Regions from separate parts of the Oryzomonas rubra genome, predicted to be linked through region 2. Evidence: riboswitches for the same ligand, from Rfam matches in the RefSeq annotation. Region 2 holds a riboswitch; the other holds the start of a gene.

Region 1 (4,414 bases), on a different contig from region 2:
AAGCGCCGGCGCAGGTAATGGCCGTAGGAGTTGATGCGCAGTTCGTGATGGACGGCGGTGGGCAGCGGGTTTCCCAGGTTTGCCAGGAGTTCCCGGGTTGCGCGGCACGGGTCGGGGGCGGCGCTGACGGCCGAAATCAAGGCGATGTGGGAACAGCCGGCTTTCCGAACTGCGGGCAGGTTCTCCGGCTTCACGCCGCCCAGGGCAAACACCGGGACCGGCAGCGCCTCCACCGCCCGCTGCAGGACTTCACACCCCAACGGCTCCCCATAGGCCGCCTTGGAGGGGGTCGCAAAGACCGGGCCGAAGGTGATGAAATCCGCCCCGTCACGCACCGCTTGGCGCGCTTCAGCCAAGCCGTGGCTGGAATAGCCGATCAGCATCGCCCGACCGCAGCGGCGGCGCACCTCGGCCACGGGTGCGGAGGCCGCCCCGAGATGGACGCCGTCGGCCCCCACCGCCAGGGCGACATCGACCCGGCGGTTGATGAAGAGCAGGGCTCCGAACTCCCGGGTCAGTACCCGAAGCGCCCGGGCAAGTTCCACGTACTCGCCGTCCGGCAGGTCCTTGTCCCGCAGTTGCACGGCGCGCACCCCGCCGGCCAGAGCGGCGCGCAGCACGTCCAAAAGCGGCCGGCCGGCGGTCTGGGTGCGGTCGGTAATCAGGTAGAGAGGAAAATCAATGGGTTTCATGGGTACATGGTGAACATAACGTAAGAGAAGCCGTGAAGGTGTCACGGATTCAAGTATCAGGCAGTTTCCGATTCGGAAAGGAGGTATTTTTCGTCCAGGCAAGGAAATCGAGGGATTGCGCGGAGGCGTACATCGGTACGCCGCACAAGCAAGCCCGAAGATTGACGCCGCATGGGCGAAAAAGAACCCTTTCCGGGCGGAAACTAGACAATCATGCCGTCCAGCGGGCTGGATGCGTTCGCATAGAGCTTGCGGGGAATCCGGCCGGCCTTGTAGGAAAGCCGTCCCGCCTCCACGGCCAACTTCATGGCGCGGGCCATGGCAATGGGGTCCTGGGCTCCGGCAATGGCGGTGTTCATGAGCACGGCGGCGCAGCCCAACTCCATGGCGACGGCCGCATCGGAGGCCGAACCGACCCCGGCGTCCACGATCACCGGGATTTTGACCGACTCCAGGATGATCCTGATGTTATAGGGGTTGCGGATACCCAGGCCACTGCCGATGGGGGCCCCCAACGGCATAACCGCAGCGCAGCCGATATCCTCCAGCTTCCGACACATGATCACGTCGTCGCTGGTGTAGGGGAGCACGGTGAAGCCTTCCTTGACCAGGATCCGGGCGGCCTTGAGCAACTCCTCGTTATCCGGGAACAGGGTCTTCTCGTCCCCCAGCACTTCGAGCTTGACGAAATCCGACATGCCCGCCTCGCGGGCCAGGCGGCAGGTGCGCACGGCGTCGTCAGCCGTGTAGCAGCCGGCGGTATTGGGGAGCAGGGTGTATTTCTTGGGGTCGATATAATCCAGGAGCGATTCCTTGCTCCGGTCCAGGTTGACCCGCCGCACCGCCACGGTAATAATCTCGGCCCCCGAGGCCTCCAGGGCCGCGGCAGTCTGTTGAAAGCTGGCGTACTTGCCGGTGCCCACCATCAGGCGGGAGGTAAACTCGCGGCCGGCGATCGTCCATGTATCCTTTTGGGTTGTCATAGCAGAATGTCTCCTTGTGCAACAACGTGTTGACTTCAGGCGCAGGGGGCTGACGCGCGATTTTTCCCCACCGTTCCCCTACCCGTTTTTCATCCTCCGCCCACGAAGTGGACGACCTCTATCCTGTCCCCCTCCGCCAACCCACGGCTGTCGTAGGCCGCCTTGGGAACGATAGCCAGGTTGACCTCCACCGCCACCCGTTCGCGCGGGAGTTGCAGATGCTTCAGAAGCCCGGCGACCGTGCTCCCCTCGGCGATGTCAGCCTGTTCGCCATTCAGTGTAATGTGCATGCTTTCTCCTTCAGCGCCCGGTACGAACTGACTGCACGGGTCACGAACAGGCTGTTGAACAACCTTCTAAAACGCAAAAAGCCGCGGAAGCGGCTTGGAACATCTGAATGTTTGCGCTTCCCTACGCCGGCATTACCCGGATCAGGTACTAAGGGTCGCGACGCACCGCCGCTCTCAGTCGAAACTCCCCCAGCGTTTACATTAACCTAGTGTATTGACGCGGCTCTGTCAATTGAATTTATACCGGCACAGGAGCGAAAATAAAAAACTGAAACCCGCGTTTTTTCGATTCTTCTCCCGCATCCGCTATTTTGTGATATAGTCTTGGCGCTTTTGTCACATAATAAGCTCTTTAGTTTGAGGCCATAATGACCGAAAAGAGGATTATACGGCGGCTCAAAAAGCGTTTAACGATCCGTTTCGGCATAGACGGCGCCAACCGTGTGGCATTCAGCGAGGATATATCGACAACCGGCATGTTCATCAAAACCGCCAATGTCTGCCCGCCCAACAGCAGAATCAGGATCGAATTTACCGTCGATGACCATCTGGTTCAGGTTGATGCCCGGGTCATGTGGGCAAAGAAAGTGCCGCAAAACCTCTTCCACCTGGTCAAGAAGAGCGGCATGGGGGTGCGTTTTTTACATTTCCAGGCCGGCGAAGAGCACTTCCTCCGGTTTCTAGAAGCGGCATAACCACGGTTGGCGGCAGACGGTCGGACTCTCGACGGTTTTATGGCTTTGGGAAGGATGGCAGAGTATGGTGTGCAAAAAGATATTCATAGCCGCCACCGGCCAGCATTGCGGCAAAACCACCATCAGCCTGTCGCTCATGCATCTGGCCCGCAAAAAATATGAGCGGGTCGGCTTCATCAAGCCGATCGGCCCCAAGTGCATCGAGTACAACGGCCTGACCATGGACATGGATGCGGCCATGGTGGCCAGCGTTTACGGACTGGATGAGGACGCGCACCTCATGTCGCCCATGACCCTCACACCCGGTTCGACCAGAAAATTCCTGGACGGCAAGATTGCCCCGGAAACGCCCCGCATGCTTATCACCGGCGCGATTCGCGAGCTTGAGCAGAAATACGATTTTCTGATCATTGAGGGGGCGGGCCACGGTGGCGTCGGATCGGTGGTCGGGGCGAACAATGCCCAGGTGGCGACCATGGCGGGCGCACCGGTGCTCATGGTTACCAACGGCGGCATCGGCAACGTGGTAGACGCCGTGGAGTTGAACCTGGCACTCTACGAACGGGAAAAAGCCGACGTTCGCGTTGTCATGGTCAACAAGCTGCTGCCGGAAAAGCGCGAACGCTCCCTTGCCTATCTGAAAAAGGCCTTTAGCGGAAGCGACCTGCTGGTGACGAGCGCCTTCGATTACAGCCCGGTCCTGGCCCATCCGACCTTGCAACATGTGGCTCAGATGCTCGGCCTGCCGCTCATGGGGAACCCCACAGAGAGGAGCCGCATCTGCCATAATATCCAGTTGGGAGCGGCATCGTCGCAGCGGGTCATCGACCATCTTGAGGAGTCCACGCTGCTCATCGTGACCAGTTCGAGGGATGAGTTGATTGTCACCGCCTCTTCGCTGCACCATATACCGGATTTCAAAAAGCGCCTGACCGGCCTGGTCATCAGCGGGCACGCACCCATGTCGCTCATCACCCAGCAGATTCTCGACGACAGCAAAATCCCCTATATCCGCGTCGAGGAGACCTCTTCGGAGGTTTTCTACCGCCTCAGGGAGCATGTCTCGAAGATCGGCCCGGATGACCTGGAAAAGATCGAGCTGATCAACTCCACCTCTGAACGTTACATCGACTTTGCGGCTATCGATGCATTGTTGTAACGAACGATAATGTGCCGCTTTCAATTTCAGGCAAAAACTTCTTGACCTGACACGGTTTTTGATATTTATAGACAAACATTCATATTTCCGGTGGTATTATGATCCCATTGACCCGTCTGGACAAGCAGGTGATGTATGTCAACCCCGACCACATCGTCAGTATCGAGGAGACACCCGATACGGTCATAACACTCTTCAACGGTTACCACTTCATTGTCAAGGAACCCGCTACCGACATCATCACCAAGGTCGTGGCATTCCGCGCCAGGATCATTCGACGCGCCGGAGGCCCCGCAGGCAAGAAGTACCTCGATAAGACGAAAAAAAATCTTTTTAGCAGTGCCACGCTGAACAGAGACCGTTCCATCGCCAATCGCGACGAGCACGAGCGCGTTCCATTTCACAGCCAGGAATTCTAGGACATGGATATAGCAACACTTATAGGTTTGTTAATGGGATTCGGGGCCGTCTTCGGCGGCGCTGCGTTGGAAGGGCTGCACATGAGCGCCCTGATTCAGCCGACCGCAGCCCTGATCGTTCTTGGTGGCACCTTTGGAGCCACATTCGTAAGCTTCCCGCTTCCTGCCATCATCAA
Region 2 (4,414 bases):
CAGGCGTTGGTCTCCGCCACCACGGCCCGCCTGATCTCGTCCACCGGCCCGCCGGTGGAGAGGTCCATGATGGCGTCGGCGCCGTATTTCACGGCGGTGCGGGCCTTCTCCAGCTCCTTCTGCATGTCGGTATCGTCCGAAGACGAGCCGATGTTGGCGTTGATCTTGGTGCGCAGGCCGGTCCCCACCGGCAGCGGGTTGCCGTTGGCGTGTTTGATGTTGTGGCAGATGACGATGGTGCCGGCTGCCAGGCCGTCGCGGATGAATTCGGGTGGGACCCCCTCCGCTGCGGCTGCGATCTGCATCTGTTCGGTAATAAGGCCCCGGCGGGCGTATTCGAGTTGGGTCATTGCGTGCTCCGTATCAAGGGTTGATGGTATGGGTCAGCGGTCGCCTTGCTGGGCGGCGGCAAAATGATTCACCGGGCTATGCCCCTTGCCCAGGGGATGGGCCAGGCGGATGGCGGCGGAGATGAACTCCTTGGCCTTTTCCACGGCGCTCCTGAGCGGCTCCCCTTGGGCGAGGAAGGCGGCGATGGCCGAGGCGTAGGTGCAGCCGGTGCCGTGGGTGTTGCTGGTGAAGACCCGTTCTGCCGCATATTCCCGGCATTCGTAGCCGTCGAAGAGGATATCCATGGATTGGCGGCCGGCGAGATGCCCCCCTTTGAGCAGAACGTTGGCCGGGCCGAGGGCGTGCAGGTCGCGGGCGGCCTGTTCCATATCCGCCTCGCAGCGGATCGCTCTCCCCAGCAGGCGCTCGGCCTCGGGGATGTTGGGGGTCAGCAGGTAGGCCTGGGGCAGCAACTGCTCCTGCATGATGTGGAGCGAGTCCCGATCCAGCAGGGCCGTGCCTCCCTTGGATACCATGACCGGGTCGATGACCAGCGGGATATAACCGGTGCGCTCCGCCAGCAGTTCGGCCAGGGCCGAGACGATGGCCGAGGTGTGCAGCATGCCGGTCTTGATGACGTCCACCGGGATATCGGCCAGCACGGTCGTGATCTGATCCACCACAAAGGAAGGGGGGAGGCCGTGGATGGCCGAAACCTCCTTGGTGTTCTGGGCGGTCAGGGCGGTCAGGGCGCTGGCGGCGTAGCTCCCCAGCAGGGTAATGGTCTTGATGTCGGCCTGGATGCCGGCTCCGCCCCCCGAGTCGCTGCCGGCCACGGTCAGGACCGAGCCGCGCGGGTAGGGGCAGGTACGGTTGAAGAGCAGTTTCAGTTCGGCGGCGGCGATATCGGGACGGGGACTGGACAGGACCGACGAGATCACCGCCACGGCGTCGGCGCCGGCGTCGATCACCCGGCAGGCGTTGCTGGTGGTGATGCCGCCGATGGCCACCACCGGGAGCTTGATGCGGTCGCGGATGGCACACAGGCCGCTGGTGCCCGGCATGTGGGTGATGACCTTGCTGTCGGTGGGGTACATGGCGCCAAAACCGATATAATCGGCACCCTCCTGTTCGGCCTGGAGGGCCTCGTCCAGGTTATGGGTCGATTTGCCGACGATCTTGCCCGGGCCGAGCAGTTCCCGTGCCTCGGCAATGCCGCCGTCGTCCTGGCCCAGGTGGACGCCGTCCGCATCCAGTTCCTTGGCCAGTCGAATGTCGTCATTGACGATGAAGGTCACCCCGAAGCGCTTGCAGAGCTGCTTCAGCTCGCGCCCCTCCTCCAGGCGGGTCTCGTGGCTTTTCTCCTTGGCGCGGTACTGCAGCACCGCCACACCGCCACGCAGGGCGATCCCCACCCGTTCCACCAGCTTGTCATCCTGGTCGGTGATCAGATACACGCCCCCAACCGGCGGGAATGTTTGCGCCGTATTGTTGATGACGAGACGAAACCGTTTGCTGCAGTCGCCCATGGCATATCCCTCGTGATAATAAAAAAGCCGCACTGTTGTGATACAGGCGGCCGGGTTCATGGATAAGATGAACAGTCGTGCAAGCCGCTTTCCTACGCCGGAATTAACCGGATCAGGTTCAAAGGGTCTGATTCCAAAAGGAACCATCTCAGCTCTTGCGAACTCCCCCAGGGCCTTGTAATTGTGTCTACGGTACTGGATTTAACCGTTCCTGTCAATCCCCATGACAGCAGCGGCAGGCTGGAGGCGGTGCGGCGGCTATCGGAAACAATTTCGTTTCCCTGCTTTATAGGAGACCGATGGTGACCTTGACCTTGCCGGTCAGCGCGATGGTGCTCTTGGGCATGGAGTCATCCATGTAACCTGAAGATATGCCTTAAAATTTGAAATAAAGTTAAATTTATTTCATGGTCTGCCGTGCCCGTCCGGCTCGTAACTGCAACGACAACGCCGATAGCCGGCACGGCCCCGGAAACGGCGGCCCCCTTTCACTTTACAGCCAGGGCCGGACGTGGTAATAACCCCTTCTAAAGACATTGTCTCGCCTTTGATTCCGAAACCAAGGAGTGTCATGGTCGTGTACGACAGCCGTCCCACATTCGCCGAGATCGATCTCGACGCACTGCGCCATAATTTTGAGCTTATCCGCGCTTCCATTCCCCGCCGGACCGAGATGCTGGCGGTGGTCAAGGCCGACGCCTACGGCCACGGCTTCATGGACATCAGCCGCGAACTGGAGGCGCTGGGGGTGAACGCCTTCGGCGTCGCCTTCCTGGCCGAGGGGATTCAATTGCGCAAGAGCGGCATCGACAAGCCGATCCTGCTGTTGGGCGGGGTGTATCCGGGTCAGGAGCGCAAATGCATCGGCTACAACATCTCCACCGCCCTCTTTACCCTGGAGCAGGCCCAGGCGCTTAACTTGGCCGCCGGCAAGCTCTTTCGCAAGGCCCAGGTCCATCTCAAGATCGACACCGGCATGGGGCGCCTGGGGATCACCTACGCCGAGGCCCCCGCGTTCCTGAACGAATTGAAGAAGCTGCCCAACATCACCCTGGAGGGGATCGTCTCCCATTTCGCCAGCGCCGATGAACTGGACGAATCGGGCCAGCATTTCACCCGCATCCAGGCCGAGCGCTTCTCCTGGGTGGTCGCCGAGGCCCGCAAGGCCGGCTTCTCCCCGCGCTACGTCCACATCGCCAACAGCGCCGCGGCCCTGCTCCGGGACAATGCCGGCTGCAACCTGGTCCGTCCCGGCATCGTGCTCTACGGCGCCATCCCTTCGCCCGATTTCCAAGGGAAGCTGGACCTCAAGCCGGTCATGCGCCTGAAAAGCAGCATCGCCATGCTGAAATGGGTGGAGCCGGGCACCACCATCAGCTATGCCCGCCGCTTCACCGCCGCCGAGCGGACCCTGATCGCCAGCGTGCCGGTGGGGTATGCCGACGGCTATCCCCGCACCCTCACCAACCGGGGGGAGGCGTTGATCCGGGGCCAACGGGCGCGGGTGGCCGGGACGGTCTGCATGGACTGGATCATGCTGGATGTGACCCATATCCCCGGCGTGGCCGTGGGGGACGAGGTGGTGCTGATGGGGACGGACGGGGCGGGGAATTGCATCCACGCCGAGGAGTTGGCCACCCTGGCCGGCACCATCCCCTACGAGATCTTCTGCGGCATCAGCAAACGGGTGCCCAGGATTTACCTGAAATGATTTAGCTGGGACCCATAGGTCCTATAAGACTCATAGGTCCCATAGGACCGATAGCACAAACAAAGGAAAGTCATGATCAAGCTGACGCAACTGGTAAAAGCCGCCGGTTGAGCCGCGAAACTGGGCCCTGCGGGCCTGGCGAAAGCCCTGGACGGGCTTTGGGATTACCGCGACGAAAACCTCCTTGTAGGTCCTGAAACCTCCGACGACGCCGGGGTCTACAGGATTGCGCCGGAGTGCGCCCTGGTGGAGACGGCCGATATCATCACCCCTCCCGTGGACGATCCCTTTACCTTCGGCCGCGTCGCCGCCACCAACGCCATTTCCGATGTGTATGCCATGGGCGCCCGTCCCGTGACCGCCATGAACCTGGTGTTCTTTCCCGCCTGCTCCCTGCCGGGGGAGATCCTGGGAGAGATCCTGGCCGGGGGGAACAGCGTGCTGAAAGAGGCCGGGGTCTGCCTGGTGGGGGGGCATACGGTGGAGGACGACGAGCTGAAGTACGGCCTCTCCGTGACCGGCCTGGTGGATCCCGCCGCCATCATCCGCAACTCCACCGCCCGGCCGGGGGATCAGTTGATCCTGACGAAGCCCCTGGGCAGCGGCATCATCGCCACCGCCGTCAAGGGGGAGATGGCCCCTGATGGGGCGGTGACCGACGCCGCGACCTGGATGACCATCTCCAACCGGGCCGGCGCGGAGCTGATGCGGGAGTGCCACGCCTCCGCCGCCACCGACGTTACCGGCTTTGGCCTGATCGGCCATTGCAGCGAGATGGCCCGCGGGGCCGGGGTAACCGTCCGCCTGCGGCTCGACGCCATCCCCCTCATGTCCGGCGTGACCG

The links. Region 2 has a riboswitch for thiamine pyrophosphate ahead of thiD (bifunctional hydroxymethylpyrimidine kinase/phosphomethylpyrimidine kinase). Riboswitches for the same ligand answer to the same signal wherever they lie in the genome.
Region 1: another riboswitch for thiamine pyrophosphate. It lies ahead of thiS (sulfur carrier protein ThiS); the one in region 2 lies ahead of thiD (bifunctional hydroxymethylpyrimidine kinase/phosphomethylpyrimidine kinase).

What each region holds. Positions count from the first base shown of each region.
Region 1 is NZ_SRSD01000005.1:223,661-228,074, forward strand. It holds gene mnmL (tRNA modification radical SAM protein MnmL/YtqA) at 1-65, opposite strand, end outside; partial or broken gene thiE (thiamine phosphate synthase) at 75-692, opposite strand; gene ET418_RS09970 (thiazole synthase) at 896-1,675, opposite strand; gene thiS (sulfur carrier protein ThiS) at 1,765-1,965, opposite strand; TPP riboswitch at 2,067-2,166, opposite strand; gene ET418_RS09980 (PilZ domain-containing protein) at 2,334-2,660, shown strand; gene ET418_RS09985 (AAA family ATPase) at 2,728-3,819, shown strand; gene ET418_RS09990 (flagellar FlbD family protein) at 3,918-4,238, shown strand; gene ET418_RS09995 (flagellar motor protein) at 4,242-4,414, shown strand, end outside.
Region 2 is NZ_SRSD01000009.1:76,291-80,704, reverse strand. It holds gene thiC (phosphomethylpyrimidine synthase ThiC) at 1-350, opposite strand, end outside; gene thiD (bifunctional hydroxymethylpyrimidine kinase/phosphomethylpyrimidine kinase) at 384-1,859, opposite strand; TPP riboswitch at 1,932-2,038, opposite strand; gene alr (alanine racemase) at 2,437-3,570, shown strand; gene selD (selenide, water dikinase SelD) at 3,643-4,414, shown strand, end outside.